3 regions of the Nakamurella sp. genome follow, and region 1 is predicted to be linked to each of the others. Evidence: riboswitches for the same ligand, from Rfam matches in the RefSeq annotation. Region 1 holds a riboswitch; each other region holds the start of a gene.
The links. Region 1 has a riboswitch for S-adenosylmethionine ahead of thrC (threonine synthase). Riboswitches for the same ligand answer to the same signal wherever they lie in the genome.
Positions count from the first base shown of each region.

Region 1 (10,373 bases):
GCAGTTCACCGGTGCCCACGCCGAAATGCACCCGGGGCACGCCGAGATCGGCGACCCCGGCGAAGACCGCCGCGGAGTGCTCGGCGACGAACGCCTGGTAGTCCGGCCGGCTCAGCGCGCCGGCCCACGAGTCGAACACCTGCACGGCGGACGCCCCGGCCAGCACCTGGGCCCGCAGGAACGCCGTCGTCACCCCGGCCGTCCAGGCCGCCAGCGCGTGCCAGACCTGCGGCGCGGCGTGCATCAGGGTCTTGGTCCGCCGGTGGTCCTTGCTCGGCCCGCCCTCGACCAGGTAGGAGGCCAGGGTGAACGGGGCCCCGGCGAAGCCGATCAGCGGGGTGCCGCCCAGTTCGGCGACCACCGCCGCGGCCTCGGCGGCAACCGGGGCCAGGGCGTCGGGATCCAATGGCGGCAACGCCGCGACATCGGCGGCGGTCCGGACGGGGGAGGCGACCACCGGTCCGGTGCCGGCGACGATCTCCACGTCCACCCCGGCCAGCTTCAGCGGCACCACGATGTCGCTGAACAGGATGGCCGCGTCCACCCGGTGCCGGCGGACCGGCTGCAGCGTGATCTCGGCGGCCAGGTCCGGCTGCAGGCACGACTCGAGCATGCCGATGCCGCGGCGCACCTCCCGGTACTCGGGCAGGGAGCGGCCGGCCTGCCGCATGAACCAGACCGGCCGGCGGTCGGGCCGGCGGCCGCGGTAGGCGGCCAGCAGGGGAGCGCCGGCGGTGCGGCCGTCGACGAGCGGGTGCCCGGCCGGCAGGGCGGACGCCGGAGCGGTCGCCGACGGGGTGGTGGGGGGCGGGGAAACAGTCATGTCGCGTCCATGGTGTCATCCCGGCCCGCCCGGCCGGCCGGGCCCGGGGGCGGGGACCGTGGAATCGACCACCACCCGGCCGCCCGGCCGAGGCGAAACCGCAGGTCACCGGCCATCCGGGAAGCCAGGTGAGGCTTGCCTTCGTACCGTCGCCCCCGGTGCGCCGGTAGCATCCGGCATCATGCTCATGGTTCTTGGCGCCAGCCATCACGACCTCGAGCTGACGCAGTTGGACCGGCTCGCCCTGCACCCGACGCTGCTCAGCCGGGCCGTCGGCGATCTGACGAAGCATTCCGACGGGCCGGTCGACGGCGCCGTCGTCATCTCCACCTGCAATCGCCTGGAGATCTACCTCGACGCGTCCCGGTTCCACGACGCGATCGACTCGGTCGCCGGGCAACTGGCCCAGGTGACCGGGATCTCCGCGGACGAGATCAGCGGGATGCTCAAGGTGCGGGTCGGGGCCCCCGCGGTGGCCCACCTGCTGACGGTCGCCTCCGGGCTGGATTCCATGGTGGTCGGCGAGGCCGAGATCGCCGGCCAGATCGCCCGGGCGCTGCGCGAGGCGCAGGCCGCCGGCACGGCATCGCCGGCGATCAACCAGCTCTTCCAGCACGCTGCCCGGGTGGCCAAGCAGGTGGCCACCGAGACCGGTCTGGGCGCCGCCGGCCGGTCGGTCGCCTCGGTCGCGCTGGACATCAGCGGGGTCGACGGCCAGGCCACGCCGGTCGGGTCGGCCCTGATCATCGGCACGGGCGCCTACGCCCGGGTGGTGGCCGCCGAGCTGCGGGCCCGGGGTGTGCAGCGGCTGCTCGTGCATTCGCCCAGCGGCCGGGCCGACGCCTTCGCCGCCCGGCACACCGCCACGCCGGTCGAGCCCGCCGGGCTGGCCGCGGCGATGGCCGGGGTCGACGTGGTCGTCGCCTGCAGCGGGCAGTCCGCCGGGATGCTGGACGTGCCCCTGCTGAGCGCGGCGGTGGCCGGCCGGACCGCCCCGCTGCCGATCATCGACCTGGCCCTGCACCCGCACGTCGCGGCACCGGCCCGGCTGGTGCCCGGGGTCCGGGTGGTCGACCTGCACTCGGTCCAGCGCTCGGTCGACCCGGCCCACCTGGAGGCGGTCGTCGCCGCGCAGGACATCGTGATCGCCGGGGTTGCCGCGTTCGAGGAGCGGATGGCGATCCGCCGGCTCGATCCGGCCGTGGTGGCGCTGCGCCAGCACGTCTCGGGGACGATGCGCAAGGAGCTGGACCGGCTCCGGGCCAAGTACCCGGCCGACGTCGCGGCCGACATGGAACGCGCCCTGCACCGCGTCACGCAGGCCCTGCTGCACACCCCCACGCTGCGCGCGCAGGAGCTCGCCCGCACCGGGGACGGTGCCGGGTACGTGCAGGCGCTGCACACCCTGTTCGGCATCGACATCCACGACTCCGAGACCGCGGCCCATCCGGTGTCCGCCTTGCGCACCAGCTGATCCACCGTCCGGGCGCCGAAAATCGGTGCACGGGAAACGAAACTGCTTTTCCTGTCGGGGCAGTCACACGCCGGCGGCCGGGTCTTGTAGGCCAACCGGGGGTCCCGCGGTGTGACGGGGATCGCCTCCGGCGGTGTGCGCCAGGGCCCGGCGGCCCGCCGGCGCGGCCGCGCAACCGGCCGCCGCACCCGGTGTGACCTGGGCCGACGGGAATCCCGGACGCCCGGGCCCGGGTGCGCGGCACACCGGCCGGCGGGGCGCCACACCCCCAGGGGTGGGTCCCGGTTAGCTGAGAAATGGCTAACGTAGCTAACGGGGGATGGCGGGCCGCCGCCGGTTGCGTGGTGAGGCATCACCGATCGCGACCGCCGGTTGACGACCTGCCGGGCGGCCGTGCCCGTCCCCCAAGCGCCTGCCGACGATCGGTCGCGGGTTCCGAGAAAAACTGTATGACAAGGAGTGTCATGACCGTCACCACCACAACCGAGAACTACACCGCCGGTGCCGCGCAGGCCCGTGAGGCCACCGAGCAGGCGGCCGAATCGTGGAAGCGGGGCGTCCGCGTCCTCACCGACCAGGCCGGCCTCGTGACCCGCCTGCCCCGGGTCGAGTTCACCGAGCCCGTCACCCGGTACTTCGAGTTCCTGCAGCAGGTCGTCGACACCAACCGCGAGCTGATGACCCGCTGGGCCGAGATCGTCGATTCGCTCTCCGGCACCGTCCGCGACCAGGCGGAGAAGGTCGGCGGCGTGGTCGCCGACCAGGTCGACGCGGTCGTCGATTCCGCGGCCGATCTGGCCACCGAGCAGGCCCGTCAGGCGCAGGAGCTGGCCGACGAGCAGGCCGAGCAGGCGGAGGAAGTTGCCAAGGAGCAGGAGCGCGCGGCCAAGCGGGCCGAGCGCGCCGCCGCCAAGCAGGCGCGCGAGCAGGCCCGGGAGCCGTACGAGGGCCTGACCAAGGCCGAGCTGTCGGACCAGCTGGCCGAGCGCGGCCTGGCCAAGAGCGGCACCGTCGAGGAGCTCATCGAGCGCCTGGTGAACGCCGACACCGAGGGCGACAGCCAGGACGACGACAAGTAGTCGACCCGGCCGAGCCACCGCTCGACCTGACGCAGTGACGCCGGTCCGGTTCCGCCGGACCGGCGTCGCCGTTTGCCCACCCGGCGTCCCTCGGGCGAGAGTCCGCGCCGATCAGCTGTTCTCACACCCTGGAGTCCTCATGAGCGCACCGGCCATCGACCGCACCGTCACCGACGGTCCCCTGTTCGTCCACCGGACCGGGGCGGGCGAGCCGCTGGTGCTGCTGCACGGGCTCGGCGAATCCCACGTCGGCTGGCGGCCGGTGCTCGACCGGCTGGCCGCCCGCTACGAGGTCGTCGCGGTCGACCTGCCGGGATTCGGGCAGTCGCCGGCCCTGCCGGCCGGTGTCGCACCGAGTGCCGACCACCTGGCGGTCGCCGTCACCGAGACGCTCGACCGGCTGGGCATCGACCGTTTCCACGTCGCCGGCTACTCGATGGGCGCGCGGATCGCGCTCCAGCTGGCCGGGTCCGACCGGGTCCGGTCGGTGGTGGCGATCGCCCCGGACGGTCTGGGCACTCCGGTGGAGCGGGTGCAGGGCTACCTCGCCCTGGCCGTCGGGCGTCAGGTGGCCATGACCCTGGCCCCGTACGCCGAGCCGCTGAGCCGGACGGCCGCCGGGCGGACGGTCTTCTTCGCGGGCAACCGCAGCCTGCCCTGGCAGCTCACCGAGGCCGACGCCTACCGGCTGCTGACCGGTTACGCCGCCGCCCCGGCCTACGACGCGGCCAACTGGTCGGCCATGTTCGACCTGCCGACGCACCTGCACACGATCACCGCGCCCACCCTGCTGCTGCAGGGCACGGCCGACCCGCTGATGCCGCAGCAGATCAGCCGCTACCTGGCGCTGGTGCCGGGAGCCCGGTTGCGCTGGCTGACCGGCCTGAATCACGTCCCGATCTCGGACGATCCCGACCGGGTCGCCCGGTACATGCTGGACTTCCTGGGCCGGGTGCCCGCCTGACGGGGCCGTGGTGGCCGCGCGGGATCGACCGGCGGCCTCCTACCGCGGCTGGGTCAGCCCGGCCGCCTCGAACGCGCTCATGGTCGGCTTGATGGTGGCCGTCGGGCCGACCTCGCCGGCGATCGCGTCCAGCGTCTTGAGCCCGTCGCCGGTGTTGAACACGACGGTCTCGGCGTCCGGATCGAGCTGCCCGGTGGCCAGCAGCTTGCGCAGGGTGGCGATGGTGACGCCCCCGGCGGTCTCGCCGAAGATGCCCTCGGTCCGGGCCAGCAGCTTGATGCCTTCGATGACCTCGTCGTCGCTGACGTCCTCGACCGCGCCGCCGGTGCGCCGCGTGACGTCGAGCACGTACGGCCCGTCCGCGGGGTTGCCGATGGCCAGCGACTTGGCGATGGTGTCCGGCCGCACCGGCTTGACCACGTCCCACCCGTTCTTGAACGCCTCGGCGACGGGGGAGCAGCCGGTCGCCTGCGCGCCGAACACCTTGTACGGCGTGGCGTCGACCAGCCCCAGCTCGCCCAGCTCGGTGAACCCCTTGTCGATCTTGACCAGTTGGGCGCCGGAGGCGATCGGCACCACGACCTGGTCCGGCAGCCGCCAGCCGAGCTGCTCGGCGACCTCGAACGCCAGCGTCTTGGATCCCTCGGCGTAGTACGGGCGGACGTTGACGTTGACGAACGCCCAATCCTCCTGCTCGGCGGCGATCTCCCCGGCCAGCCGGTTGATGTCGTCGTAGGTGCCGTCGACGGCGACCAGGGTGCCGCCGGAGGCGGCGGTGGTCAGGATCTTCTGCTGCTCCAGGTTCGACGGGATCATCACCACCGAGCGGATGCCGGCCCGGGCCGCGGCCGCGGCGACGGCGTTGGCCAGGTTCCCGGTGCTCGGGCAGGCCAGGACGGTGAAGCCGAGCTGGCGGGCGGCGGCCAACGCCACCGCGACGACCCGGTCCTTGAACGAGTGGGTCGGGTTGCCCGAGTCGTCCTTGACCCAGAGCCGCCGCATGCCCAGCTCCTTGGCCAGGTTGTCGGCGCGGACCAGCTTGGTCTGGCCCGGGTTGATGTTCGGGGTGCCCGCGATGTCCCCGGGCACCGGCAGCAGCGGCGCGTAGCGCCAGATGTTCTGCGGGCCGGCCTCGATCCGCCGCGTGAGATCCTCGCCCCGGGAGGTGAACTCGTAGGCGACCTCGAGCGGACCGAAGCACTCGGTACACGCGTAGTAGGGGCCGAGCTCGATGCGATTGCCGCACTCGCGACAGGACAGCGCGACGGCGGGGCCCAGATCCACGGAGGTGGAGGCGGGCGCGGACAGCACAGACGTCATGACGAGGCCTTTCTGCTCATCTTCCCCGCCGGAGCGGGACGGAAGTGGCACCTGCTGTCGACCGGCCTCGAGAACCGCGCCGCCGCGCGGACGCGGGGGTGGTCACGAGAGAAATCATCGACAGTGGTTGCCGGGGCTTCGTCGGGCCGTATCCCTCTGCCCCTCTGGATGAGGTGTATTCGGTTGTCCGAGCATCGTAACGCATCGCACCCCGCGGTCCGATGGTCCGGCGACCGCCGGGGCCCGGCCTGGGGAACCCACGGGGACGGCACTGTCGCACCCGGCTGGCACGATGGCGGGCATGGCCGACACGGTGGATCTCGCCCCGCTCACCCTGGTGACGGGCGACGAGGCACTGCTGGTCGACCGGGCGATCGCCCGGGCCGTGGCGACCGCCCGCCGGATCGACCCGGGGGTGGAGCGGCGGGACGGCACGGGGGCCGGGCTGACCGTCGGGGAGTTCTCCGACCTGGTGGCGCCGAGCCTGTTCGCCGAGCCGCGGGTGGTGGTGATCCGCGGCGCCCACGAGGCGTCGAAGGAGTTGGCCGCCGAGCTGGCCGCGTACGTCAAGGATCCGGTCGACGGGGTCTGGCTGGTGCTGCACCATCCGGGCGGCGCGCGCAACAAAGCGATCGCCGACACCCTGACCAAGGCCGGCGCCGACGTGGTCACCTGCTCCCGGATCACCAAGCTCAACGAGCGGATCGACTTCGTCCGCGCCGAGATCCGGCGGGCCGGCGGTCGCACCAACCCGACGGCGGTGACGGCGCTGGTCGAGGCGATCGGGTCGGACCTGCGGGAGCTGGCGTCGGCGGCCGATCAGTTGGTCGCCGATACCGGCGGCACGGTCGACGAGAAGGCGGTGCGGCGCTACCACACCGGACGGGCCGAGGTCAGCGGCTTCACCGTGTCCGACGCCACGATGTCCGGCGACCTGCCCGGAGCGCTGGAGTCACTGCGCTGGGCCCTCGGGGTCGGGGTCGCGCCCGTGCTCGTCGCCGACGCGCTGGCCGACGGGGTGCGGACGGTGTCCCGGGTGTCGTCGGTGCGCGGCGGCAACTCCTACGCGATGGCCTCGGAGCTGGGCATGCCGCCCTGGAAGATCGACCGGGCGCGGGGGATGGCCCGGGGGTGGACCCCGGACGGGCTGGCGGCCGGCATGGCCATCGTGGCCGATCTCAATGCCGCGGTGAAGGGGGTGGCCGCCGACGCCGAGTACGCCCTGGAGAAGGCGGTGTTGGACCTGGTCCGGGCCCGGCGCGGGAAATGACGAAACAGCCGGTGACCGAAGGCAGTCACCGGCTGATCGGTCGAGCGGTCAGATCTTGTTGACCAGCACGGTCAGGGCCGACTTGCGGTTCGCGGCCTGGTTGGCGTGGATGACGCCCTTGGAGACGGCCTTGTCCAGGCTGCGGCACGCGGCCTTCAGCTCGACCTCGGCCACGGCCTTGTCGCCGGCCTCGGCGGCGGTCCGCACCTTGCGCACGCTCGTCTTGAGCGAGGACTTCACCGACTTGTTGCGCTGCCGAGCGAGCTCGTTGGTGCGGTTGCGCTTGATCTGGGACTTGATGTTGGCCACGCCGGAATGCCTTCGTTTCGTCGTTGGAGTTCGTGGCGCCGTCGGGCACACACGGCCGTCCACGTTACCAGCCGGACCGAACGAGGAACAAATACGCCTACCCGGCGCAGGGGAAGGCCGACGGTTCGGGCCGGCCCCCGGCGGCCAGCGCCGCGCCGACCCAGGCGATCAACCGCGGGTCCCCGGGCAGCGCGACGTGGTCGAGCCGCACCTGCGGGCACCGGTCCTGGACCACCAGCGACGTCACCCGGTCCGCCGGACCGGCCGGCGACTGCGCGGCCACCGGCGTCACCACGGTGTCGTCCCGGCTGGAGATCGTCGCGTAGCGCACCGACCCGTCCAGGTCGCCGCCGGCATCGAGTTCGGTGAGCAGCGCGGATCCGGCGATCTGGTCGGCACAGGCCGGGCAGAGGGCGCCGGGCACCCCGTCCAACAGCGGGGAGGTGGTGCCGTGGAAGGTCGGCGCGATCAGCACCGCGGTGCCCACCCGATCGGCCAGGCCGTCCTGCCGCAGGGCCGTGCGCAGCACCAGGCCGCCCTGGGAGTAGGCGACGACGTCGACCCGGTCGGCGCCGGTCGCGGCGAGCACGCCCTCGACCACGCCGGCCACCGTGGTCGCGGAATCGCGGACCGGGGCCAGCCCGCCCAGCCCGTAGTTCGCGCCGTACACGCACCGGCCGGCCCCCGTCAGGGCCGTGGCCAGCGGCCCGTAGGTGCCCGCGACGGTCGAGAACGTCCCGGGCAGCAGCACCACCGGGGGGTGGTCCGACCGGCAGCCCGGGTCGTTGACCCCGGGCAGGTGGACGTCCGGCAGCGATGCGGGGACGGCCGACGACGGGGCCGAGGGTGCTGCCGACGGCCCGGTCACCGGCACCGACGGCGATGGCGACACCGAGGGCGGCACCGAGTCCGGCACCGATGGCGACACCGATGGGCCGGTCACCGGCGCCGGTCCCCCGCACCCCGCTGCCCCGGTCACCGTTCCGACCAGCAGGAATGCCGCCAGGATCGTCCTTCTCATCGCCCGCCACGGTACGTCCGGCCCGGCCGCGAAGAGAATGAAAAAAATCTTGGAAGAAAATTCCGCTGAGCTGTCGTCCGCGCTCCGGTCCGTTCGTGGTGATGGTGTCAGGAACGAAACAGGAGGAACCATGAAGCTCAGCCTCAACACCTTCGTCAGCCTCGACGGCGTCATGCAGGGCCCGGGCGGCCCGGACGAGGACACCTCCGGCGGCTTCACCCGCGGCGGCTGGGTGATCCCGCACGTCGACGAGGACTTCGGCCGGATCGTGGACGAGGAGTGGTTCGCCCACGCCGACGCCGTCCTGCTCGGCCGCAGCACGTTCGAGATGATGCGGACCTACTGGAGCGCCTATCCGAACCAGGACGAGCTGGTCGCCAAGGTCCTCAACGCCTACCCCAAGTACCTGGTCTCGACCGCGCTCACCGACGAGCAGGCGGCCTGGGGGCCGACCACCGTCCTGCGGGACGATGTCGTCGAGCAGGTGCGCGCGCTCAAGGAACGACCCGGCCGGGAACTGCAGGTGCACGGCAGCTGGCAGCTCGCGCAGACCCTGCACAACGCCGGGCTGGTCGACGTCTACCGGCTGCTGGTGTTCCCGGTCGTGGTCGGGGCCGGGAAGCGGTTGTTCGACGACACGACGCGGCCGTCCGCCTTCCGCACGGTCGCCCGCACGAGCACGGCCGCCGGCGCCACCCACCTGGTCCTGGAGCCGGCCGATTTCACCCGGGGCGACCTGGGCATCGTGGACGGCGAGGCGGTGATCAGCGAGGTCCCGGTCTGATCCCTGCCTGATCTCCGCCCTTCCGTTCCTACCACCCACCCCGATCCAACCGAGCAAGGAGCCCACCTTGAAGCAGTACATGCTGTCCGTCCACCACGAGTCGCCCGCCGAGGTCGCGACCATCTCCGACGAGGACATGCAGCGGATGTTCCAGCAGGTCGACGCGTTCAACGAGGAGGTCAGGCAGGCCGGCGCCTGGGTCTTCGCCGGCGGTCTGGAAGGCATCGAGTCGGCCACCGTCGTCGACGCCCGGGGCGGCGCGGCCGTCATCACCGACGGGCCGTTCGCCGAGACCAAGGAGTACCTGGGCGGCTTCTGGGTGATCACCGCCGCCGACCTGGACGAGGCCCTGGAATGGGCCCGCAAGGGGTCCGCGGCCTGCGAGGGCCGGGTCGAGGTCCGGCCGTTCCAGGGCGAGGCCTGATCCGCCCGATGGGTGCCGACGCGGCCCGGGGCATCGAGCAGGTGTTCCGGGCCGAGCACGGCCGGCTGGTCGCCGGCCTCATCCGCCGGTTCGGCGACATCGACCTGGCCGAGGAATCCCTGGGCGACGCGCTGGTCGCGGCCCTGCAGACCTGGCCCGAGCAGGGCCGCCCACCCAACCCGGGCGCGTGGCTGGCCACCACGGCGGCCAACCGGGCGATCGACCGCCTCCGTCGCGAATCCACCCGCGACGCCCGTCACAGCGAGGCCTTCGCGATGACCGTCAACCGGCCCGACCCGTTGCTCGAGGCGGGCGCCCTGACCGAGCAGGACGGCGCCGTCACCGACGACCGGCTGCGGCTGATCTTCACCTGCTGCCACCCCGCTCTGGCCCCCGACGCCCGGATCGCGCTGACCCTGCGCCTGCTGGGTGGCCTGACCGCCGCCGAGATCGCGCGGGCGTTCCTGGTGCCCGAGCCCACGATGGCGCAGCGGCTGACCCGTGCCAAGCGCAAGATCAGGACGGCCGGCATCCCGTTCCGGGTGCCGCGGGCCGCCGACCTGCCCGGCCGGATCGACGGGGTGCTCGCCGTGCTCTACCTGATCTTCAACGAGGGGTACCTGGCGACGGTGTCCGGCGCCCCCGTCGAGCAGGACCCCGGGCGGGACGCGTCCGCCCGGGACGATTCCGGTCGGGACGAGTCGCCCCGGGACGAGTCGCCCCGGGACGGGTCGCTGCGGGACGACCTGTGCGCCGAGGCGATCCGGCTCACCCGCGTGCTGCGGACGCTGTTGCCGGACGAGCCCGAGGTGACCGGGCTGCTCGCCCTGATGCTGCTGATCCGGGCCCGCCGGCCGGCCCGGCTGCGCGACGGGGTACTGGTGCCGCTGGACGAGCAGGACCGG
Region 1 covers NZ_JBMDXT010000176.1:4,611-14,983, forward strand. Annotated here, with positions in the region: gene hemE (uroporphyrinogen decarboxylase) at 1-823, opposite strand, end outside; gene ACOJUF_RS08705 (glutamyl-tRNA reductase) at 1,005-2,297, shown strand; gene ACOJUF_RS08710 (SAP domain-containing protein) at 2,762-3,376, shown strand; gene ACOJUF_RS08715 (alpha/beta fold hydrolase) at 3,516-4,340, shown strand; gene thrC (threonine synthase) at 4,380-5,660, opposite strand; SAM riboswitch class I at 5,674-5,835, opposite strand; gene holA (DNA polymerase III subunit delta) at 5,953-6,930, shown strand; gene rpsT (30S ribosomal protein S20) at 6,979-7,239, opposite strand; gene ACOJUF_RS08735 (esterase/lipase family protein) at 7,337-8,260, opposite strand; gene ACOJUF_RS08740 (dihydrofolate reductase family protein) at 8,391-9,044, shown strand; gene ACOJUF_RS08745 (YciI family protein) at 9,112-9,468, shown strand; gene ACOJUF_RS08750 (RNA polymerase sigma factor) at 9,477-10,373, shown strand, end outside.

Region 2 (10,373 bases), on a different contig from region 1:
GCCGCGCACCGGGGAGCCGGTGCCGGGCCCCTCGCCGATGACGAGCTCGGCCGGCCCGGCCGGCTCGACCGCGAGATGGGCCCAGCCGTCGCGGCTGTGCCAGCGGCCGGGCCGCCCGGGCAGGGTGGCCGGTGCCTCCGTCAGCCAGTGGAAGGCGGTGATGGACAGCCACCCGTGTTCGGTGCGCAGGTCGGCCTCCCGCTCGTCGTGCCAGCGGGTCCAACCCGCGGTGAGATCGGGCTGCCCGGCCGCCGGCGGCCGGTTGTCGGTGACGGTCATGATTCATCCTCGGAGCGACGGGGCATCGTGTCGGTTGGCGGTTGTCGGTTGTCGGTTGTCGGGTTCGGGGTCCGGATGGGTGGTGGCTCAGCTCGCGCCGGCCAGGACGCCCGCCCGGGGGGATCGCTCCGTCCCGGCCGCGGTGGCGGCCTCGGCGCCGGGGGCGGCCACGGTGCCGGGGGCGGGCGCGGGGCCGGGGTGAGCGGCGCGGGCCGCCGCCGCGTCGCGGGCGGCGACCTCCTGGCGGACGATCGGGATGACGTAACGGCCGACATCGATCGCGTCGTCGTAGATGTCGTAGCCGCGGGCGGACAGCAGGGTGATGCCCAGGTCGTAGTAGTCCAGGAGGGCGGCCGCCACCGTCTCCGGGGTGCCGACGAGCGCCGTTGAGTTTCCCTGCCCGCCGGTCAGGCGCGTCGGGGCGGTCCACAGCGCGCGGTCGTGCCGATCGGCGTCCGCCGTCGCGGCGAGCAGCCGCCTGGACCCGGCGTTCTCCGGCTCACCGATGTGGTGGTGGGGCGGTCGACCGGTCACCCCGCTGGAGATCCGGCCGAGGATCCGTTCGGCCTTCGCCCACGCCAGCTCCTCGGTCGGGGCGATGATCGGCCGGAACGCGATCTGCAGCCGAGGTCGGGGCCGGCCGGCCGCGGCGGCCGCCGCGTCGATCGAGGCGATCTGCTGCCGGGTGCCGGCCAACGGCTCGCCCCAGAGCGCGTACACGTCCGCCTCGGCTGCGCCGACCCGGTAGGCCGCCTCGGAGGAGCCGCCGAAGGACACCCGTGGTCGAGGGTGCTGGACCGGCCGGATGTCCGGCCGGTACCCGCGGATGTCGTAGTGGGTGCCCGGATGGTCGAACGCATCGGGCGATGTCCAGGCCTGCTTGACGATCCGGATGTACTCCCGGGTGCGGTCGTACCGGGTGTCCTTGTCCAGGTGGTCGCCCTCGGCGGCCTGGTCGGCCGTGGATCCCCCGGTGATGAAGTGCACCTCGGCCCGCCCACGGGAGAGGTGGTCGAGCGTCGCGATGGTCTTGGCGAAGAAGGTCGGTGCGGAGACGTTCGGGCGATGCGCGATCACCAGGTTGATCCGGTCGGTGTGCCCGGCGACGTATGCCGCCACCTGCGCCGGATCGGGCGAGCCCGAGTGGTAGGCGAACAGGATCCGGTCCCAGCCGTTGTCCTCGTGGGCCCGGGCCAACCGGCGGGTGTACTCCAGGTCCAGGATGTCGCCCCGGCGCGGCGTGACCTCGCTGGCCGGGTTGGTGCCGGCAATCCCCAGGAACTCAACGGGCATGGGAACTCTCCAATCGGTGGGGGCGGACGGGTGCGTGCGAGAACAGGGGGCGATCGGCGGCGGGCGGGCGAACGGCGGGACCGGCCAGCTCGAGCAGGATCTGCCGGGCGACCGCGTCGTTCTGCCGGAACCCCGGTCCGTTGAATCCCGGTCGCGAGAAGCCGGCCGAGCCGGCCGATCCCGACACGGACGGGCCGAGCAGGAACCGTCGTGGGTGCACCGACCGGTCGGCGCGGCGGGCGCGGGCGAGGTCGTCGGCCAGGAGCTGACCTCCACCCAGGGCCCGGCTGGAGGCGGCCGGTACCGGCTCGGCGGCCAACTCGCCGCGGTCCAGCAGGGCACGGATCACCGGATCCGTCGCGGATCGGACGTCGGGCCGGGGGAGCCGGGCGTCGACCAGGGCCCGGGCCCGGACGGTTCCGGGCACGGCCGGCGACCGACCGACGAAAAGCCCGTCCTGCACGGTCACCTCGAACTCGGGGCCGGCGAACCGGACCAGCCCGGCCCGATGCAGGGCGAGCAACTCGGCCAGCCGGCGCGGTGGCGGCCCGCTGGCCAGAAACGAAAAGAACCCGTGGAAATCGCCCTCGACGAATCGGATCCGATCCGCCGGCGCGATGAGTCCCCGGTTGATCAGAACGCCCAGCACCCCGTAGACGGTGAGCAGCGCATCGAAGACGGCGGCGTCGGCGGAGAAGTCCGGATCCGCGCGGCGTCGCAGGTCGGCCTCCACGTACTCGACGACGGCATCGGTCAGGTCGCGATGGGACCCGTAGAACCGCCCGGAGAGCGGCCGGTCGATGCTCGGCAGGTCGAACCGGTCCTCCTGGCGGGGGACCGCCCGCTCCACCAGCCGCGCGAACGCGTCCCCGGTCACCCGGGCCGCATCCAGCACGGTCCGGAAGTCCGCCCACGACATCAGCACCCGGTCCGGGTGGGCGGTGAACAGGCGCCGGTAGTGGGCGCCGGCCAGTTCCTTGGCGATCAGCGGCCAGACCACCCCGCGGAAGTCGACCGGCCGGCCGTCGTCGCCCGTGCTCGCCCGGACCGCCTCGACGGTGAAATACACCGGTGGGACCGGCACCGAGCCGGGAACGGCGTAGCCGATCTTCGCGTGGTACGGCACCCCCCGCCGGGATCCCACGTGCAGCACCGGCTCCCGACCGCTCGGGTGGTAGATCAGCCGGCCGTCCGCCGCCTCGTCGAACCGGCCGCCCCGGCCCTGGCCGAGCAGCACCATCAGGTCGATGAAGGCGAGCCCGAGGCCGCGGACCAGAACCGGTTCGCCGGGCCGCAATCCGGACAGGTCGAGGTCCGCGGTGTACCCCGGCGGCAGGTAGCTCAGCCCGTGCCGCTGCGCGGCGGCGGCGAGGCCTCGCTCCTCGTCGGTCAGCTCCCGGTCCAGGAAACCCTGGGCCAGCACGAGCACGTCGGCCACCAGCCGGGTGCCGTCCTCGAGCCGCACGACCTGCCGGCCGCCGGGACGGCTCTCATCCACCACGCCGACCGCCTGCCGGCGATGCTCGACGACCCGGACCCGATCCGGCAGCGCCGCGACCGCCCGGTCGAACGCCCACCGCAGGTAGTGCGACTGCACCCGCCGGGAGGCGAAGTCGTTCGGTCCGAGAGAGTCGGCCTCGGCGGCCAGCCCGTGCGCGACGAGGACCTCCCGGCCGGGCCCGGCGATCCACCGGTCCAGCGCGGGCCCGGGCACGATCGGTCCGGCGCAGCTGACCGACTCGTCGGTGAACACCGTGGTGTCCCTGGTCATCGAGTTCATCCACAGCAGGTCGCTCTGATCGCTCCGCCAGATCCGGCCGCCGCCGGCCGGATACGGATCGACGACGTGGATCTCCAGCGGACCGTCGGGCAGGAGTTCGGAGTTGGCCGCGATCCGCTCGACGAGGCCGACCGTGCGGGGCCCGCCGCCCACGAAGACCAGTGAGCGGGTCATCGCCGGGACCCGTTGACGGCCGTGGAATGCACGTGGCGCCGGTCGTCCGGTCCCCAGCCCGCCGCTCCGCCGACGGTCGCCAGGGGCTGGCTTCCCCGGATCTCGGGGTCCGCCGGGCGATGGTCCGGCGCCGTCCAGGCGGCGAGTCCGGCGCCGGGCACGAGTTCCTTGCCGAAGGCGAGCGGACCGATCGACTCCGGGTCCGCGGTGAGGTCGAAGCGCGGCGTGTAGCCCGTCCGCAGATAGAGGTCGCGGGCCTCGGGCTGGCGGGGCCCGGTGGTGAGATGGATACGCCGGTAGCCCAACTCGACCGCCGCCGCCTCGAGTTCGGCCATCACCCGGATGCCCAGCCCGCGCCGGCGGTGCCGGTGGGCGGTCCAGACCCGCTTGACCTCGGCGGTGGTCGCGTCGTACCGCCGGATCGCCCCACCGGCGACCGGCCGGCCGCCCTCCGTCAGGACGACGAAAGCACCGTGCGGCGCGACGAAGTCGGTCGGTGGGACCTCGGTGAGAGTGGTGTTCGGCGACGTCCGGCCGTAGCGGGTGCCGTACTCGACGACCAGGTCGGCCAGCAGCGGTCGCAGCAGCTCGTCGCCGGGATCGACCCGGTGGACCTGCAGATCGGCCGAGCCGGCCGACGGGGACACCCGCGGACCGGCGGCCGCGTCCACCCGGGCCGGCAGCGGACCGGACCGGCCGGCCGCGCCCGCCAGGGTGGCCAGGAACTCCTCGGTCACCTGGGCGACCGGGCCCAGCGACGGCGGCGCGATCAGGACCCCGCCGTCGGGGAAGGTCCGGATGTGCGCGGACGGAACGAACCAGCCCGGCGTCACGTGGGCCGCACCGAGCGACGACAGCAGGGGGCGCAGGGCGTAGTCGACCGCCAGCACGTGCGCCGGCGACCCGCCGGTCGCCAGCGGCAGCACGGTCTTGCCCCGCAGGGCGAACTGGGGGAGCAGGTCGAGAAACACCTTGAGCAGACCGGAGTACGACGACTGGTAGACCGGGGTCGCGACCACCAGCGCGTCGGCGTCACGGACGGCGCCGACGGCGTCGATCAGCGCGGGGTGGGTGACGTCGGCGGTCAGCAGCGACGCGGCCGGCAGCGTGCGGACGGGCAGGGTGGTGACGGTGTGCCCGGCGGCGGCCAGGCGCCGGTTGACGTGGGTGACCAGTGAGTGGGTACTCGACACCGGCTGCGGGCTGGCCGAAATGCTCAGGATCGTCGACATGGCTGCTCCGTGAGGGGAAGGGCGTGGTGGGCGCAGGTGTCCGGGGCCATCTCACGGGCTCCCGGCATGGGCCGCGGCGGCCGCGCGGTCGCTGCGCAGCCGGAACAGCGAGGGCGGGTCGGCCGTGCCGTCGACCAGCCCGACGACCAGCTCACCGATGGCGGGAGCGAACTTGAAGCCGTGGCCGGAGAATCCGGCGGCGACCGTGATCGGGCCGGCCCGGTCGATCACGAAGTGGCCGTCCGGGGTAGAGGTGTACAGGCAGGTGGTCGCGTGCGCGGTCGACGCATCCACCCCGGGGATCCAACGGGAGGCGTAGTCCCGCAGCCGCGCCACCCCGGCGGGATCGGCGCGGAAATCGCGGTCGTCGGGGCCCGTGCGGGGTCCGGTGCCGTGCTCACCGACCTTGACGCCGTCCGGCGAGGCCAGCCCGTAGATCCCGGCACCGGTGTGTCCGGCGCCCGGATGGTGCAGGAAGCTGGGCCAGCCCACCGGGGTCTGCGCCGGAACGAAGTGAACGGGCTGCTCCTGGGTGGTGACCAGGTCGGGCAGCCGGCGGGCGATCGCGGGTACCGCGGCCAGCAGGGACGCGGTCCAGGCGCCGGCGGATACCACGACCTGGTCGACGCGGAACGCCCCGGAGGCCGTCAGGACCCGGACCCCGGATGGCGCGAGGCGCAGGCCGGTCACCGGGGTGTGGAACCACGTCCGGGCCCCGGCCTCCCGCGCCTGACGGTGCAGGGCGGCCACGGCATGGTCGGCGTGCAGGCGGCCGGCGTCGGGGTGATGCAGCACCATGCCGTCGAAGCGCAGCCCGGGCCACCGGGCTGCGGCCTGGTCGGGCGTGAGCGTCGTGTGCTCGATCCCGAGTTGCCGCAGCATCCGGGTCAGGCGACCCACCGCACCGGGTTCGCCGTGATCGACGGCCCCGGTCCGGGCGTAGAACCGTCGCCCGTCCAGCCGTTCCAGCCGGCGCCAGAGCCGGGCCGCCCGGCCGGCCAGGCCGACGTAGTCGGCCAGTGGGTAGGAGTACCGGAAGATGCGCGAGCTCCCGTGGGAGGCACCCCGGGCGTGCCCGGGGGCGTACTGCTCGAACAGCACGACCCGATGTCCCCGGTCCGCCAGTTGCCAGGCGGCGGCCGAGCCGATGGCGCCGCCACCGATGACGGCGACGGTGTGCGGCTCGACGGCGGTGCTGCGGGACATGATGCCTCCTCTCGGATCTCGTGATGGATTCGGTGAGCGGTCGGTGGGCGCGCGTCAGCCGGTCTTGGGCAGGCCGGGCGGGTTGAGCTCGGACGCGGCGACCGCCTCGCTGGCCAGATTCCAGCGGTCGAGAACCTGCTGGTACGTACCGTTCTCGATGGTGTGCTGGATCGCCGCCTGGAATGCCGGGGCCAAACCGTTGTCCTTGGCCGTCAGCACCGCGATCTCGCCCTGCAGGGCGTCTCCGGCGCCCGAGTACGTGGCGACCACCTTGGTCCGGCCGGTGCTGGCGGCGTGGTACTGGGCGGTGGGGTTGGGCCCGAGGTACCCGTCGATGCGTCCCGAGTCCAGGGCCAGGTAGTAGTCCGTCGAGTTCTGGAAGTACTTGATGTCGATGGGCGCCAGACCCTCCGCCACGTTGGCGTCGTTCCAATCGACGAGCAGCTTCTCCTGGTTGGTGCCCGACCCGACCGCGATGACCTTGCCGGCCAGATCCTTTCGGCTGGCGACCGTCCATGGATCGTCGATCCGGGTCTCCAGGGCGAGGTTGTCCTGCCGGTAGGTGGCGAAGTCGTACTTCTCCTTGCGCTCCTCGGTCACCGTGACGTTGGAGATGAACGCGTCGGCCTCGCCGGAGTCGATCCGTACGAAGTTCTGCGCCCAGTCGGCCGTCTGCAGGTCGACCTGCAGTCCCAGGACGTCGGCGAACAGGGAGGCCAGGTCGACCTCGGATCCGATCAGGGTCGTGTCGTCGGTGGCGTAGAAGCGCAGCGGCGGGGCCGTCCCGGCGGAGCCGGTGACCCGCAGGGTGCCGCGGTCGCGGATCGCCTGCGGCACCAGCGACGCGATGGCGTCCACCTTCGCCGTGGTGATCCGGTTCTGCTCGGGGTCGAGGTTGAACTGCACGGCCTGGGCGGCGGCCGGTGAGGCCGACCCCGCGCTGGCCTCGGCGCCGCTCGCGGCCGACGTGGAACCGTCGGCGCCGCTGGAGGATCCGCCGCAGGCGCTGATCGCCAGGGCCGCGGCGACCAGCGCCCCGGTCAGCGCGAGCAGGCGTCCGGTACGGGTGAACATGGTGGTCCTTTCGGTGGGGTCGGCCGGGCGGGAGCGCCCGGGCCGGGATGTGGCGGGTGTCGAGTCAGAGCACCTTGGACAGGAACGCCCGGGTGCGGTCGTGGGTGGGGTTGTCGAGGACCTGGTCCGGCGGGCCCTGCTCGATGACGACACCGCCGTCCATGAAGATCACGGTGTCGGCGACCTCGCGGGCGAAACCGATCTCGTGCGTGACGATGATCAGCGTGCGACCCTGGCCGGCCAGCGTCCGGATCGCCTCCAGCACCTCGCCGACCAGTTCCGGGTCCAGCGCCGAGGTCGGTTCGTCGAAGAGGATCACGGCCGGATCGAGGGCCAACGCGCGCGCGATGGCCACGCGCTGCTGCTGGCCACCGGACAGCTGTCGCGGGTAGGCACCGGCCTTGTCGGCGACGCCGACGGCGTCCAGCAGGTCGCGGGCCCGCGCGGTGATCTCCGCCCGCCGGCGCCGCGCCGCGCGGCGCAGGGGTCGCCGGCCGATGCGCAGCGCCGCCAGCGGGGCCTCGACCACGTTGTCCAGGACCGTCAGGTGCCCGAACAGGTTGAAGCTCTGGAAGACGAAACCGACCCGTGCCCGCTGGCGCAGGATCTCGCGTTCGGGCAGTTCGTGCAGTTTGTCGCCCTTGAGCCGGTACCCTATCGGCTCGGAATCGACCAGGATAACACACTTGTCGACCTTTTACAGGTGATTGATGGCGCGCATCAGGGTCGACTTGCCCGACCCGGAGGGGCCGAGGACGACCGCGACCTCACCCCGACGCACCCGCAGGTCCACCCCGTTGAGGACGTCGAGCGCCCCGAACGACTTGTGCACGCCCAGCACCTCGACGGCGTACTCCGGATCGCCGATGACGGCCGGTGCGGCCGCGGTGGCCGGTGCCTGGATCAACCTCGTGCTCATCGGGTGTGCTCCGCGGACTGGCGCCGGGCCCGGGCGGACCAGTCGGCCAGGTGGGCGCGGGCCTTCTGCAGGGGCGTCAGGGGCATCGTCCGGACGGCGCCCTTGGCGTAGTGCCGTTCGACGTAGTACTGGACGATCGACAGGGCCGTCGTCATCAGGATGTACCAGACGGTGGCCACCATGAGCAGTGGGACGACTCGCCCGTTGCGGCCGTAGATGACCTGGACCTGGTAGAAGAGCTCGGCGATCGCCATGGTCGAGACGATCGAGGTTCCCTTGAACAGGCTGATGACCTCGTTCGCCGCGTTGGGCAGGATGCCGCGCATCGCCTGGGGCAGCACGATCCGGAAGAACTGCCGGCGCCGGGGGATACCGAGGGCGGCGGCTGCCTCCACCTGGCCGTGATCGACGGAAAGAATTCCCGCCCGGACGATCTCGGCCGAGTAGGCGGCCTGGTGCAGGCCCAGTCCGATGACCGCCGCGGTCATTCCGCTGATGGTGGAGTTTACGTCGAACGTGGCCAGGGCGGGGCCGAACGGCACGCCGATCGACAGCGTGTCGTAGAGGTAGGCGATGTTGAACCAGAACAGCAGCTGCACGATGAGCGGGATCGATCGGAACGCCCAGACGTAGGTCCAGGCGATCGTCTGCAGCACCGGGTTCTTCGACAGCCGGGCGGCGGCGATGGCGACACCGAGGGCGAAGCCCAGCACCGTCCCGTAGATCGTGAGCTGGATGGTCAGCCACATCGCCTGCAGGACGACCGGCGCGGTGAAGTACTTGGCGAAGGTCGCCCAGTCCCACCCGGAGTTCGTGGCCAGCCCGTTGACGAACTGCGCGACCACGATCAGGGCGGCGGCGGCCGACAGCCAGCGCCAGGGATGGCGGGCGCGGACCACCGTCAGCGTGGACGGATCAATGCGCCGGGCGGCGATGTCGACCGGATCCGCCGCGGGGGCGGCCGGTCGGGCATGGACGGGAAGGGTCGTCACGGGGGTTCCTCGGAAAGGTGGATCCGGCGGGGGACACGGGACGCCCGACGTCGAAACGAGTCGAGGGTCGCGCGAGCCACGGCGCGGCGAAGCCGCTACCGTCGAGTGCTGCCCGGCTGGGCGTCAGCGGCGACAGAGACCGCTGGCCAGCCACCCGTGATCGACGTGCCGCCGCCGGGACAGGTCCCGTCGATCCGCACTGCGTGCCGTCATGTCTTCCTCACCCGGTGGTCTCGGGTTCGGGGAACCCGCGCTTGCCGCAGACAATGGGTCTGCTGCCGTGTCGTCACCCGGAGCACCCCACCGCGGTGGGAGGGTTGCCGCCCAGCAAGCCGGGGCTTGATGCTGGAACTCATGACCTTCATTGCAGCCTACGGACGGAATGTGTTCGCGTCAAACGGCTCTGCTGTGATGTGTGCCGGACGAGGCGGTTTCGTCGGCGGGGCCGAGCCAGGTGTGCGGGTTGAGAATGCCGGTCGGGTCCAACACCTGCTTGAGGCGGCGTTGCAGCTCGATACTGGACCCGTCCAGCTCCGACCGCAGCCAGGGCCGCTTCGTGATGCCGACACCGTGTTCACCGCTGATGGTTCCGCCCAGCGCCAGGGCGGCCCTGACCAGTTCGTCGGCGGCGTCCAGCAGGCGGGCCGGCGGCCGCTCGTCCGCCGGTGATCGGGGCGCGCTGAGAACCGGGTGCAGGTTGCCATCGCCGACGTGTGCGACCACGGCGCTGTCCAGCCCGTGCCGGCGCGCGATCGCCTCGATCGCCTCGATCGCGGCCGGGACGGCCGAGCGGGGCACGGCCACGTCCTCGCCGATCAACCATTGGTCGGTACCGAAGCCCCGGCCGTGCCGGCGCAGCCAGAACCAGCGCTGCGCGGCCGCCTCGTCCGGCAGCTCGACGACGCCCCCGGCCCGCGTGAGGGCATCGGCGACGACGTCGATCTCGGTATCGGCGCCGAACCCGTCGGTCTGTGCCAGCAGGAGCGCGCGGCCGCGGCCGGCCAGGTCGGTGCCCTGGGCCTCGTCAATGGCGCGCAGGGCGCCGTGGTCGAGCAACTCCAACGCGCTGGGCCGGGCCCCGGCCCGGGCGATCGGGGTGACGGCGGCCGCTGCCGCCGATGCCGAGTCGAAGAAGGCGATGGCGGTCCGGGTCCGCGCCGGCCGGGGGAGCAGCCGGACGGTCGCCTCGACCACGACGCCCAGGGTTCCTTCGGACCCGACGAACAGCCCGGTCAGGTCGTAGCCGACGACGCCCTTGAGTGTCCGGCGTCCGGTCCGCAGGATCGAGCCGTCGGCCAGGGCGACGGTCAGCCCGAGAACCGAATCCCGGGTGACGCCGTACTTCACGCAGCGCAGACCGCCCGCATTCGTCGCGATCGTCCCGCCCACCGTGGCGATCTCATGACTGGCCGGGTCGGGGGCGT
Region 2 covers NZ_JBMDXT010000542.1:16,495-26,867, forward strand. Annotated here, with positions in the region: gene ACOJUF_RS24460 (DUF1684 domain-containing protein) at 1-279, opposite strand, end outside; gene ACOJUF_RS24465 (LLM class flavin-dependent oxidoreductase) at 367-1,572, opposite strand; gene ACOJUF_RS24470 (FAD/NAD(P)-binding protein) at 1,562-3,526, opposite strand; gene ssuE (NADPH-dependent FMN reductase) at 3,523-4,758, opposite strand; gene ACOJUF_RS24480 (FAD-dependent oxidoreductase) at 4,810-5,964, opposite strand; gene ACOJUF_RS24485 (ABC transporter substrate-binding protein) at 6,019-7,038, opposite strand; partial or broken gene ACOJUF_RS24490 (amino acid ABC transporter ATP-binding protein) at 7,103-7,957, opposite strand; gene ACOJUF_RS24495 (amino acid ABC transporter permease) at 7,954-8,949, opposite strand; SAM riboswitch class IV at 9,195-9,309, opposite strand; gene ACOJUF_RS24500 (FAD-binding oxidoreductase) at 9,343-10,373, opposite strand, start outside.
Region 2: it holds a riboswitch for S-adenosylmethionine, as region 1 does, so the genes downstream of both, ACOJUF_RS24495 (amino acid ABC transporter permease) here and thrC (threonine synthase) in region 1, are expected to answer to the same signal.

Region 3 (10,373 bases), on a different contig from region 1:
GGCCCGGGCCCGATCGGGCCGGCCGGGCAGGCCGAGCACGACGTTGCGCCACACCTTCTTCCACGGCATCAGCCGGGGTGACTGGAAGGCGACGGCCCGCCGGGTGGCGACCTCGACGGTGCCGGTGATCTCCCGGTCCAGGTCGGCCAGCACGCGCAGCAGCGTGCTCTTACCGCAGCCGCTGGCGCCGAGCAGGACGACGAACTCCCCGGGGGCGATGTCCAGGTCCAGGTCGTGGATGACCGCCCGGTCACCGAACCGTTTGGTCAGCCCGCGGACCTTGACCGCGTACGGGGCGGCGGGCGCCGGACCGTCGATGACCGGCCGGGCGGTCGTGCGCTCGGTCGGGACGCTCAGGTCCCGGTGAAAGACGGTCGCCATGCCAGCAACACCCTCTCCAGCAGTCGGACGAACAGGTCGGCCAGCAGGCCGAGGACGGCGTAGAGCACCAGGCAGAGCACGATCGTGTCGGTCTCGAAGAACTCCCGGGCGGTGTTCACCAGGAACCCGATACCGGTGGTGGCGTTGATGGTTTCGGCGAAGACGAGGATGAGCCAGGACACGCCGATGGAGTACCGCAGGCCGACCAGCCCGCTGGGCACCGCGGCGGGCAGGATGACGTGCCGGATGAGGCCGGCCTTGTTCAGGCCGAGGGTGCGGCCGGCCTCGACCAGGGCCGGGTCGGTGCCGCGGATGCCGGCGAACAGGTTCAGGTACAGCGGGAAGAACACGCCGAGGGCGATGAGGATCAGCTTCGGCTGGTCGCCGATGCCGAACCAGATGATCAGCAGCGGGATGAGCCCGACCACCGGGACGGTCCGCAGCATCTGGATCGGCGCGTCGATGATGTCCTCGCCGACCTTGAACAGCCCGGCGATGAGCGCGGCGACCAGGGCCGCGGTCACGCCGAAGAACAGGCCGAGACCGACCCGCTGGGCGGATGCCAGGATCGCCTGCTGCAGCTCGCCGGTGGCCAGCAGTTCACCCGCCTTGGCGATCACCTTCTGCGGCGGGGCCAGGGTGTTCGACGAGAGCCAACCGGCAGCGCTGGCCACGTACCAGAGCAGGATCAGCAGCAGCGGGCTGATGGCCTTGACGACCCAGCGGGGCAGCCGAGCGGTGCGTTGCGAGCGGCCCTTGCGTGGCCGTCCGCTGATGGTGGTCAGCGGGATGATCCGGTGGGCGTCGCGCTCGGTCCCGGCCGGCGGCGCCGGCCGCCCCGGGTCCACCGGGGCGGCCGATGCGGTCGATGCGGTCGATACAGCGGGGACCGGGGCCGACAGATCAGCCGTTGACATACTCGCCCTCGATCGCGCTGAGCTCGGGATCGAAGGAGGAGGACCAGAAGTCGCCGATCTGGAAGGTCGTGGTCAGGATCCCGGCCTTGACGAACGTGTCCAGGATGTCCTGCTGCGAGGCGATCGCCGCGTCCGACGTCGGCACGAACTTGCTCGGCCGCTGCGCCTCGCCCTCGGTGAAGGTGGCCCGGGCCTGCTCCACCGGCTGCTTGGTCTGCTCGGCGATCACCGCCGCCCAGGCGTCCGGATTGGCCCGGGCCCAGTTGAAGGCGCGCTGCAGCCGCGAGAAGTAGTCGGCGATGGCGGCGTGCTTGGCCGGGTCCTGCGCCGTCGCCGGCGTGGAGACGTAGACGAAGTTGCCCGACAGGATGTCCCGCGCGTCCACGACGGTGGTCGCGCCCTTGGCGTGGGCCGAGATGATCGCGTTGCCGTACGAGGCCAGCGCGTCGACCTGGCCGGACAGCAGCGCGGCCAGCCCGTCGCTGGTCGACAGCGGAACGGCCTCGATGTCCGACCAGGTCAGTCCGGCCGACTCCAGGGCCTTGAGCAGGAAGTAGTGCGCGGTGGTGTTCTGCACGTAGGCGACCTTCTTGCCCTTGAGGCCGGCCGCGTCCTTGATGTCGCTGCCCTCGGGGGCCACGATCTCCTGGGTCAGGGTGTTCCCCTCCCGAACCGCGATGATCGCCAGGGAGCCGGGCCCGCCGGACTGCGCGGCGAAGATCGGCGGGATCTCGCTCGCGCTGGCCAGGTCGATCGCCCCGGCGCCCAGCGCCTCCAGCTGGAGGTTCCCGCCCTGGAACAGGCTGAAGTCCGTGCCGTAGGGGGTGTCGGCCAGGCCCGCCTTCTCCAGGAGCAGTTGTTGCTGCTTCCAACCGGTTTCGCCGATGCGCAGGGTCACCCCGGACAGGTCGGTGCCGGCTGCGGCCGGCGAGACCGAGCCGCTGGACGCCGATTCCGGGGTCGACGAGCCGGCCGGCGCGCTGCCCGACGAGCTCGAGCAGGCGGCCAGGAGCGTCAGGACGGCGCCGATCGCGGTGGCGGTGGCCGTGACGGTGGCGAGGCGCCGCAACAGCGGGCGTCTGGTCATCGGGTGGTGCCTTTCTGGTGCCCGGGCGGTGCCCGGTCGGGAGGATTGCGCGGCGGCGCGGGTTGGGGGGAGGCCGGCGGCGCCGCCCCGTCGCAGGAACGGGGCGGCCCATCCGGTGGAGTGCAGAACGGGAGCCGGCGATGGCTCCGGCGCTCGACGGCGGACCCGGGCAGGGTCCGGCGCCGTCAGGACGGTCGTTCGCCGACGGTCAGGCGGAACAACAGAGCGCGCTGGACACGCGCTGGAGGTCGACGTGGCGGCGGCGGATCCAGGCCGCGGCCGACTCGGTCGCGACCGGGCGCCGCTCGGCGCGGCTCAGGCGATTCGGCACGTCACGACCCCTCTTCGGTCAGGGGCTCGGTGTCGAGCCCGCGCTTGCGAAACCAACGGTTCCGCCAGGTCCTCATCCGGAGCACCCCACCGCGGTGGGAGGGTTGCTGCCCAGCGAGCCGGAGCTTGTCGCTGGAACTCATGACCTCTCAATCAATGTAGGCGACGTGGTCGATCCCGGTCAATCCGCCTGGGCGGATCGGTCGGGCGTCACACCCGCGGCAGGGGCCGGCCGTGAGCGGTCCGGACGTCCCTCCAGAAGTTCCCGGACCAGCGATGAGACCACGGCTTTCAGGCTGCCGCCGGCGGCCTGGGCCACCTGCAGTTGGCGCTGGTAGCTGGCGCCGTGCTCCACGATCTCCAGCACGTCCATCAACTCGGACGTGCAGCCGAGGTCCGAGGCGATCGGCTCAAGGGCCGGCACCAGGGCCCGAAGGTCGTCGGTGACCAGCTCCTCGTCCCCGGCGGGATTCCGGATGATGATGGCGTCCATCCCGTACCGTGCCGTCCGCCACTTGTTCTCGCGCACGAACCACGGTTGCAGAGCCGGGATGCGCCTCCCCGCATCGAGTTCCCGGGAGAAGTGCTCGACCAGGCACTGGGTGAGGGCGGCGACGGCACCGATCTCGTTCGCCGTCGAGATTCCGTCGAAAGTGCGGACCTCGATGGTGCCCCAACGTGGCGACGGCCTGATGTCCCAGCGCAACTCGCTCAGGACGTCGATCACCCCGGTGCGGGTCAGGTCGTCGACGAGCGCTTGGTACTCCGACCAGTTCGACAGCTGGGGCGGCAGACCGGCCGTCGGCAACTGCTGGAACATCAGGGCCCGGTTCGAGGCGTAACCGGTCGTCTCGCCGGCCCAGAACGGGCTGGAGGCGCTGAGGGCCTGGAAGTGCGGCAGGTAGGTGAGCAGGCCGTCGATGATCGGCAGCACTTTGTCCCGGTCGTCCACCGCGACGTGGACATGCACGCCCCAAATCATCATCTGCCGGCCCCACCAGCGCGTCCTGTCGATCAGCGTGGCGTAGCGGTCGTTGCCCGGGGTGACCTGCTGCTGGAACCACTGGCTGAACGGATGGGTGCCTGACGACATCAACTGCACGCCCATCGGCTCGGCCAGCCGATGGACCCGTTCCACCATCCGGGTCAGGTCCGTCACGGCGTTGGCCGCCTTGTGGTGCGGGGCACTGACGATCTCGACCGTGTTCGTCAGCAACTCGCCGGTGACGTGCGGGAACGCGGTCGGCGGCCCGAGGCGGCCCAGCAGGTCGGGAGCGGCGGGCGACAGTTCCCCGGACCGCCGGTCGACGCACGCGATCTCCCATTCCAAGCCGAGCCGGGAACGCTCGGATCGCGCGAAGTCGATCGTGCTCATCGGGTCATTAAAGCAGCGGGTCGGGTCGGTTCCGGGGGGCGGCGGCACCAACCCGCAACGGTGGGACGGGCCCGGGAATATGCCGTCCTCCGGCGCGGTTGCGGTGGTGCACGCCAGGGGAATCGGGCGCCGCCGGAAGCCGGGGGCGTGGTCCGTTCCCGCCGGGAGAGGAGATCGGACATGTCCGCAGTGGTGTTCCACGAGTTCGGTGGCCCGGAGGTGCTGCGCCTCGAGGAGGTGCCGGAGGTCCACCCCGGCCCCGGGCAGGTCCGGGTGGCGGTGCGCGCCTCGAGCGTGAACCCGTTGGACTGGAAGGTGCGGGCCGGCTTCATGGCCCAGGGCAAGCCGCTGGACGGCATGGGCACCGTCGGGTTCGACGCGGCCGGGGTCGTCGACGAGATCGGCGAGGGAGTCACCGATGTGGCCGTCGGCGACGACGTGTTCGGGCTCGGCTCCGGCACGGCCGCCGATCAAGCCGTCCTGGAGGTGTGGGCGGCCAAGCCGGCGTCGGTCGACTGGGCCGTCGCGGCGGCCGCGGGCGTGGCCGGGGAGACCGCCATCCGGGCGCTCGATCTGGTCGGGGTGGGGCCGGGCACGTCGGTCCTGGTGGACGGCGGAGCCGGCGGCGTGGGCGCGGTCGTGGTGCAGGTGGCGCTGGCGCGCGGCGCCCGGGTGATCGCGACGGCCGGGGCGGACAACCAGGACTACCTTCGGGAGATCGGGGCAACCCCGCTGCGGTACGGCGACGGGCTGGCCGAGCGGGTGCGTGAGATCGCCCCCGACGGGGTCGATGCGGTGGTCGACATCGCCGGCAAGACCGCGCCTGCCGTCCTGGTCGGGCTGGTGCCCGCCGCGTCGCAGGTGGTGACCATCGCCAACTTCGGCGCCGGCGAGGCGGGGGTTCAGGTCACGGCCGGTCGATCGCCCCGTGCCCTGGAGGCGCTGGAGACGATTGGCGGCCTGCTGGCCGAGGGCAAGCTGGTGATCAAGGTGCAGACCTTCCCCTTCGCGCGGGCGACGGAGGCCCACCGGATCAGCGAGGGCGGGCACGTCCGTGGGAAGCTGGTGCTGATTCCGGAGGGATGACCACCCGCCGCCACCGGTCGCGCGGACTCGGTTCGTCCCGGGACGGCCGGCGGTGCGCCGGCCGCCGTCCCGGTGGAAGGAGTGCACGTGCCCATCCCTGGGAAACCGCTGCGGCGGCTGGGGTTTCTGACCATCGGACTGTTCGACCCGGCCGATCCGGCCGCCGGTCACCGGGCCACCCTGGAGATCATCGAGCTCGGCGAGCGGCTGGGCCTGGACAGCGCCTGGCTGCGGCACCGGCATCTGCAGTACGGCATCTCCTCGCCGGTCGCTGTGATGGCGGCCGCCGGGCAGCGCACCGATCGCATCGAGCTGGGGACGGCGGTGACCCCGCTCGGCTGGGAGAACCCGTTGCGGCTGGCCGAGGATCTGGCCACCGTCGATCTGCTCTCCGGTGGGCGGATCAACCCGGGCGTGAGCGTGGGAGTGCCGATGCAGTACGAGCACCTCAAGTCCGCGCTCTACCCGGACACCGCCGAGGTGGAGGATTTCACCTACACCCGGGTCGAGCGCCTCCTGGCCTTCCTCGAGGGACGCCCGGCCTCGGACTTCGCCGGGCGCGAGGGCTTCGAGGAGTTCTCCGACCGCGTCCAGCCGCACTCGCCCGGTCTCCGGGACCGGATGTGGTACGGCGCCGGCAGTCTGCGATCCGCCCGGTGGGCGGGGGCGCATGCGATGAACCTGCTCTCGAGCAGCGTCGTCTTCGGCGAGCCCGGCGGCCCCACCGACTTCGCCGAGATCCAGCGCGAGCAAATCCGGGCGTTCCGGGCCGCCCATCCGGCCGGATCCGCGGCCCGCGTGTCCCAGGGACTGGTGGTGATCCCGACCGACTCCGCGACCGTCGAGCAACGCGACCGCTACCACGCCTACGTGCAGGCCCGCACGCCGCGCACGGCCGGGCCCCAGGGGTCGCGCGGCATGCTGTTCGCGCGCGACCTCGTCGGGAGCAGCGAGCGGATCGCTGAGGAGCTGTACGCGCACGCGGGGTTCCGCGAGGTCGACGAGGTTGCCTTCGCGCTGCCGTTCTCCTTCGCCCACGGCGACTACGTGCAGATCCTCACCGACATGGCCACCCGGCTCGGCCCGGCGCTCGGGTGGCGTCCCGCCGGCTGACCCCGGCGGCCGGTCCGATCACCGTCGACCGGCGCACGACACGCAGCGGGTGGCGGTGGGCAGCACCGCCAGTCGCTCGGCGGCGATGGCGCCGCCGCACCGTTCGCAGATCCCGTAGCGCCCGGCATCGAGATCGGCCAGTGCCCGGTCGACGTCGCGGACGCGCTGCCGGGCGGCCCGGTGCATGCCGTCGACGCGGAACCACTCGGCGGACAGCGGCGAACCCTCGGGGTCGTGTTCGTCATCATCCGACCGGTCGGCCCGCAGCTGCCGGATCGCCAGCAACGCCCGGTGACGCGCATCGAGCTCGTCGACCAACTGCGCGCGCAGCTGCTCGAGGGCCCGGCGCGGGTCGGAATCGTCATCGGTCACCGGGGCGGCCCACCCCCGTCCGGTCGCTCGCGGGCCAGTCGTTCTCCGGGGACCGACCCTACCCCGGTCGGTGGCCCGTCAGAAGGCGGACGCCAGGCGCCGAGCCGCTTCCCGCAGCTCGTCCGGCGTCCGATCCCCGTAGGCGAGGCGCAGATGGCGGGACGACTCCCAAGTGTCGGGGCCGGACGCGAAGAATGCACCCTGCTGATAGAGCACCCCGGCATCGGCGGCGCGGGCGGCGAGGGCGGCGGCGTCGACCCGATCGTCGGTCAGCCGCGGCCAGAGGAAGAGCCCGCCCTCGGGCCGGGTGATCCGGAAGGCGCCAGGGGCCTCGGCCGCCAGGGCGTCGGCCAGCGCGAGCGACCGCTCCCGGTAGAGGCGTCGGGCCGGCGCGAGCACCGTGTCGAACCAGGCCGGGTCGGCGAGCAGCAGGTGCTCGAGCAGCGCCTGCGTGACCGTGGAGGTATGACCGTCCAGACGGTTGCGCAGCCGGACGATGGGAGTGACCAACGGCTCGGGCAGCACCAGCCAGCCCACGCGCCACCCCGGGCCGAGCGTCTTGGTGAAGGTGTTGACCACGATCGTCCGGTCGGATCCGTGGAAGGTGGCCAGCCCCTGATCCTGACCGGCGAATCGCAGGTCCCGGTAGGGGTTGTCGATCAACAGCCAGAACCCGTACTGCTCGGCCAGGTCGGCCAGGGCCCCCCGTCGCCGCGCGGTCAGGGTGCCCTGGGACGGATTGTGGAAGTCGGGCACCGTGTACAGCGCGCTGATCCGCTCGCCGCCGGCGAGCCGGTCGGCCAGCGCCGCGACGTCCAGGCCGTCGCCGTCGACGGGAATCGGCCGGACCGAACCGTCGGCCAGTTCCAGGACCCGCAGGAACAGCGGGAAGATCGGATCGTCCACCGCCACCGCGGATCCCCGCTCGACCACCGTCAGCACCGCCAGGGAGAGGCCGTGCAGGCCGCCGTTGGTGACGACGATCCGGGCGGGTTCGACGCCCTCCCGGCGGGCGATCCACTCTCGCAGTCCGGACAGTCCCGTCGACGAGGAGTACTGCAGGGCGGCCGTCGCGGCGGCCCGGTCGGTCCAGAGCTCCGCGGAGACGCGCGCGAAGTCGGGCAGCGGCAGGGCCTCCGGCGCGGGGATCCCGCCGAGCAACCGGATGGCGCCCGGGCGGGGAGTGATGAGGCTCTGGTCACCGAACCCCGCGGGATCCGAGAGGGACTGGGCGAACGAGCTGATCGGGGGGACGGCGGTCACGGCGATGGTCATGCTGGCTCCGGGTCTATTCCGGGGTCGACCACGCCGGGTGGTGGATGGCGGCGCGGTCGAGCGGCTGGGTGCGGATGAGTGGGTTGAACCGCGGCACGCCCAGGGTGGACCCGAGGATGCATCCTGGGCCCGTCGGCGGGCGGGACGACCGACCTGACGGGTCGGGCCGAATCAGTGGCCGGGTCGACAGCCGGAACTGGCGACCAGCGCCAGGTCGACGTGCCGCCGCCGGACCGCCCGGAAGCTCTCGCCGAGAGGGGTGACGGGCACTGGGGTCTCCGGTTCCGGGAACGGTTGATCGGCCTGATGGCCGCGAGACGATCGCACGGCGGCCGGGTGATCATGGGGGGCACCCACGACACGACGTGAGGGTGGTCGGACAGCTAACGAGGCCTTGACACCTCGCTCGTCGCCGACGCCCCGAATCTAGCCAGCCGGTCTCCCGGGTGTCAACGAGTGGTCGATCGGCCGTGACGGTCGGCACAACCGGCCGGCGCCCTGCGCGGGATCCGTTCCGGATCAGGGGTGGCGGCTCCGGTCAGGCCAGCCGGCCGGCGCGGTGGCCGAAGACGGCTCCGGCGGCGAGCCCGCTACCACCGGGTTAGTTACCGCTGAACAGCCCGCCCAGCATCTCACCGGCCACGTAGAGACCGGGAATGGCGCTTCCGTCCTTTCGAAGCACCCGCCCGTCGGTGTCGGCCCGTAGACCGCCGAAGGTGAACGTGATCCCGCAGGTCACCGGGAAGGCATAGAAGGGACCGGTTTCCAGTGGTGCAGCCCAGTTGCTCTTGGGTGGGACGACGTGGGCGGCCCGGCCGTCCTTGACGGTCGGGTCCAGCGGGACGGACCGGTCGATCGACCGGTTGAAGTCGTCGACCGTCGCGGTCAAGCGGGTCGGGTCGACCCCGATGCGGACGGCCAGGTCGCCGATGGTGTCGGCGACGACGACCGAGACGCCCGGCATGTCGTATTCCTCGGTCCGCAGCATCGGTCGCAGCTTGGCGTCGAAGATCTGGTAGGCGATCGAACCCGGTTGGAGGCCCGGCCCGAGATGCCGCTCCCGCCGATCCGGGTCGGCCTCGAATCCACCGGCGGCCAGAATGACCGACTCGGCGGGGATCTCGCGGTGCTCACTGTCCGGGAGGTGAGCGACGACGCCGGTCACCCGGCCGTCCTGGTGGAGCAGTTCGGTCACCGCGGAGTCGTACCGCACGCGCACGCCCAGCCGGTCGGCGATGGCCAGATGGTCGGCCATCAGACCCTGGCCGCCGCCCACGTTGCCCACGTGCAGCCCGCCCCAGAAGACGTGGCTCCCGTCGGGTCGCCGGTACGCCTGCCGCTCGTACAGCAGCCGGTACCGCATCCCCTGCGCGTGGAGCCAGCGCAGGGTCGGGCCGGCCTCGCCGACGAGCACCGCGGTCAGGGCGGGGTCGTTGCGTCCCCGGTGACCCTGGCCAGGTCGGCCGCTTACTCCTCGGGAGAGTAGGGCGGAACCACGCTGACGGCGTGCCGGGGGTCGGCCTCGACCAGGTCGACCAGATCGGCCAGGCCGCCGTGGGCGATGCGCGTGGCCCCCGCGGTGTAGTAGCTGTTGCCGCCCGCCGTGGCCGCGTCCGACTTTTCCAGCAGCAGCACCTGGCGGCCGGTGGGCGGCCGTACTGGCGGCGGTGAACCCGGCGTTGCCGCCGCCGACGACGACGACCTCAGGCATCGGGACCCGACCCACGATCCACCGGGGCGGCCACCGCGACGGAGACGGCTCGACCGGCCGCCGCGCGCCACGCCTCGCGCCGGCTCGCGGCCGACTGCCGGCGGGGCCGGGCCCGCCGGGCCGGATAGCGCAACGAGGCCAGTCCGAGCAGTTCCGCCCGCTCGGTCTCGGACCGCCCGCCCCATACCCCGTACGGCTCCCGGGTGCGCAGCGCGTGTTCGAGGCAGGCGGCCGTCACCGGGCAGCGGGCGCAGATCGCCTTGGCCCGTTCGATCCGGTCGGCCCGGGTCGTCGTCCGGTCGTCGGCCGGGGAGAAGAAGACGGCCGGGTCCCCGCCGCGGCAGGCGGCCTCGACCTGCCAGGTCCAGTTCGCCAGCAGCGGCGGTGGGAGGGTCGGCGCTTCGTCCACGGGTGGGACCTGTTCTTTCCGGTCGGATGCGGTGACGATGGGTACGGGAGTCGAGCGACGCCGGCCGGCGACGGAGGCTGGCGGCCGGCGTCGTCCCCCCGGGCTCAGGCTCTCCCGGTCGGCTGCCGGGCGAAAGCGGCGGTCACGACGGCGGTCTGCTCGACCCGGTGGACCTGTGCGGACCCGGCCGACGGGGCGGCCATCGGCCGCCGGGAGATCCGGTGCAGCCCGGACAACCGGGGAATCAGGTCGGGCAGCACGAGTGCCAGGAAGCTCCAGGCTCCCTGGTTGGCCGGCTCCTCCTGAACCCAGCGGAT
Region 3 covers NZ_JBMDXT010000066.1:663-11,035, forward strand. Annotated here, with positions in the region: gene ACOJUF_RS03230 (ABC transporter ATP-binding protein) at 1-381, opposite strand, end outside; gene ACOJUF_RS03235 (ABC transporter permease) at 354-1,229, opposite strand; gene ACOJUF_RS03240 (ABC transporter substrate-binding protein) at 1,285-2,385, opposite strand; gene ACOJUF_RS03245 (putative leader peptide) at 2,594-2,716, opposite strand; SAM riboswitch class IV at 2,752-2,862, opposite strand; gene ACOJUF_RS03250 (glutamate--cysteine ligase) at 2,897-4,090, opposite strand; gene ACOJUF_RS03255 (NADP-dependent oxidoreductase) at 4,271-5,176, shown strand; gene ACOJUF_RS03260 (LLM class flavin-dependent oxidoreductase) at 5,264-6,289, shown strand; gene ACOJUF_RS03265 (TraR/DksA family transcriptional regulator) at 6,308-6,661, opposite strand; gene ACOJUF_RS03270 (PLP-dependent aminotransferase family protein) at 6,740-7,936, opposite strand; gene ACOJUF_RS03275 (FAD-binding protein) at 8,538-9,647, opposite strand; gene ACOJUF_RS03280 (WhiB family transcriptional regulator) at 9,640-10,056, opposite strand; gene ACOJUF_RS03285 (multifunctional oxoglutarate decarboxylase/oxoglutarate dehydrogenase thiamine pyrophosphate-binding subunit/dihydrolipoyllysine-residue succinyltransferase subunit) at 10,161-10,373, opposite strand, start outside.
Region 3: it holds a riboswitch for S-adenosylmethionine, as region 1 does, so the genes downstream of both, ACOJUF_RS03245 (putative leader peptide) here and thrC (threonine synthase) in region 1, are expected to answer to the same signal.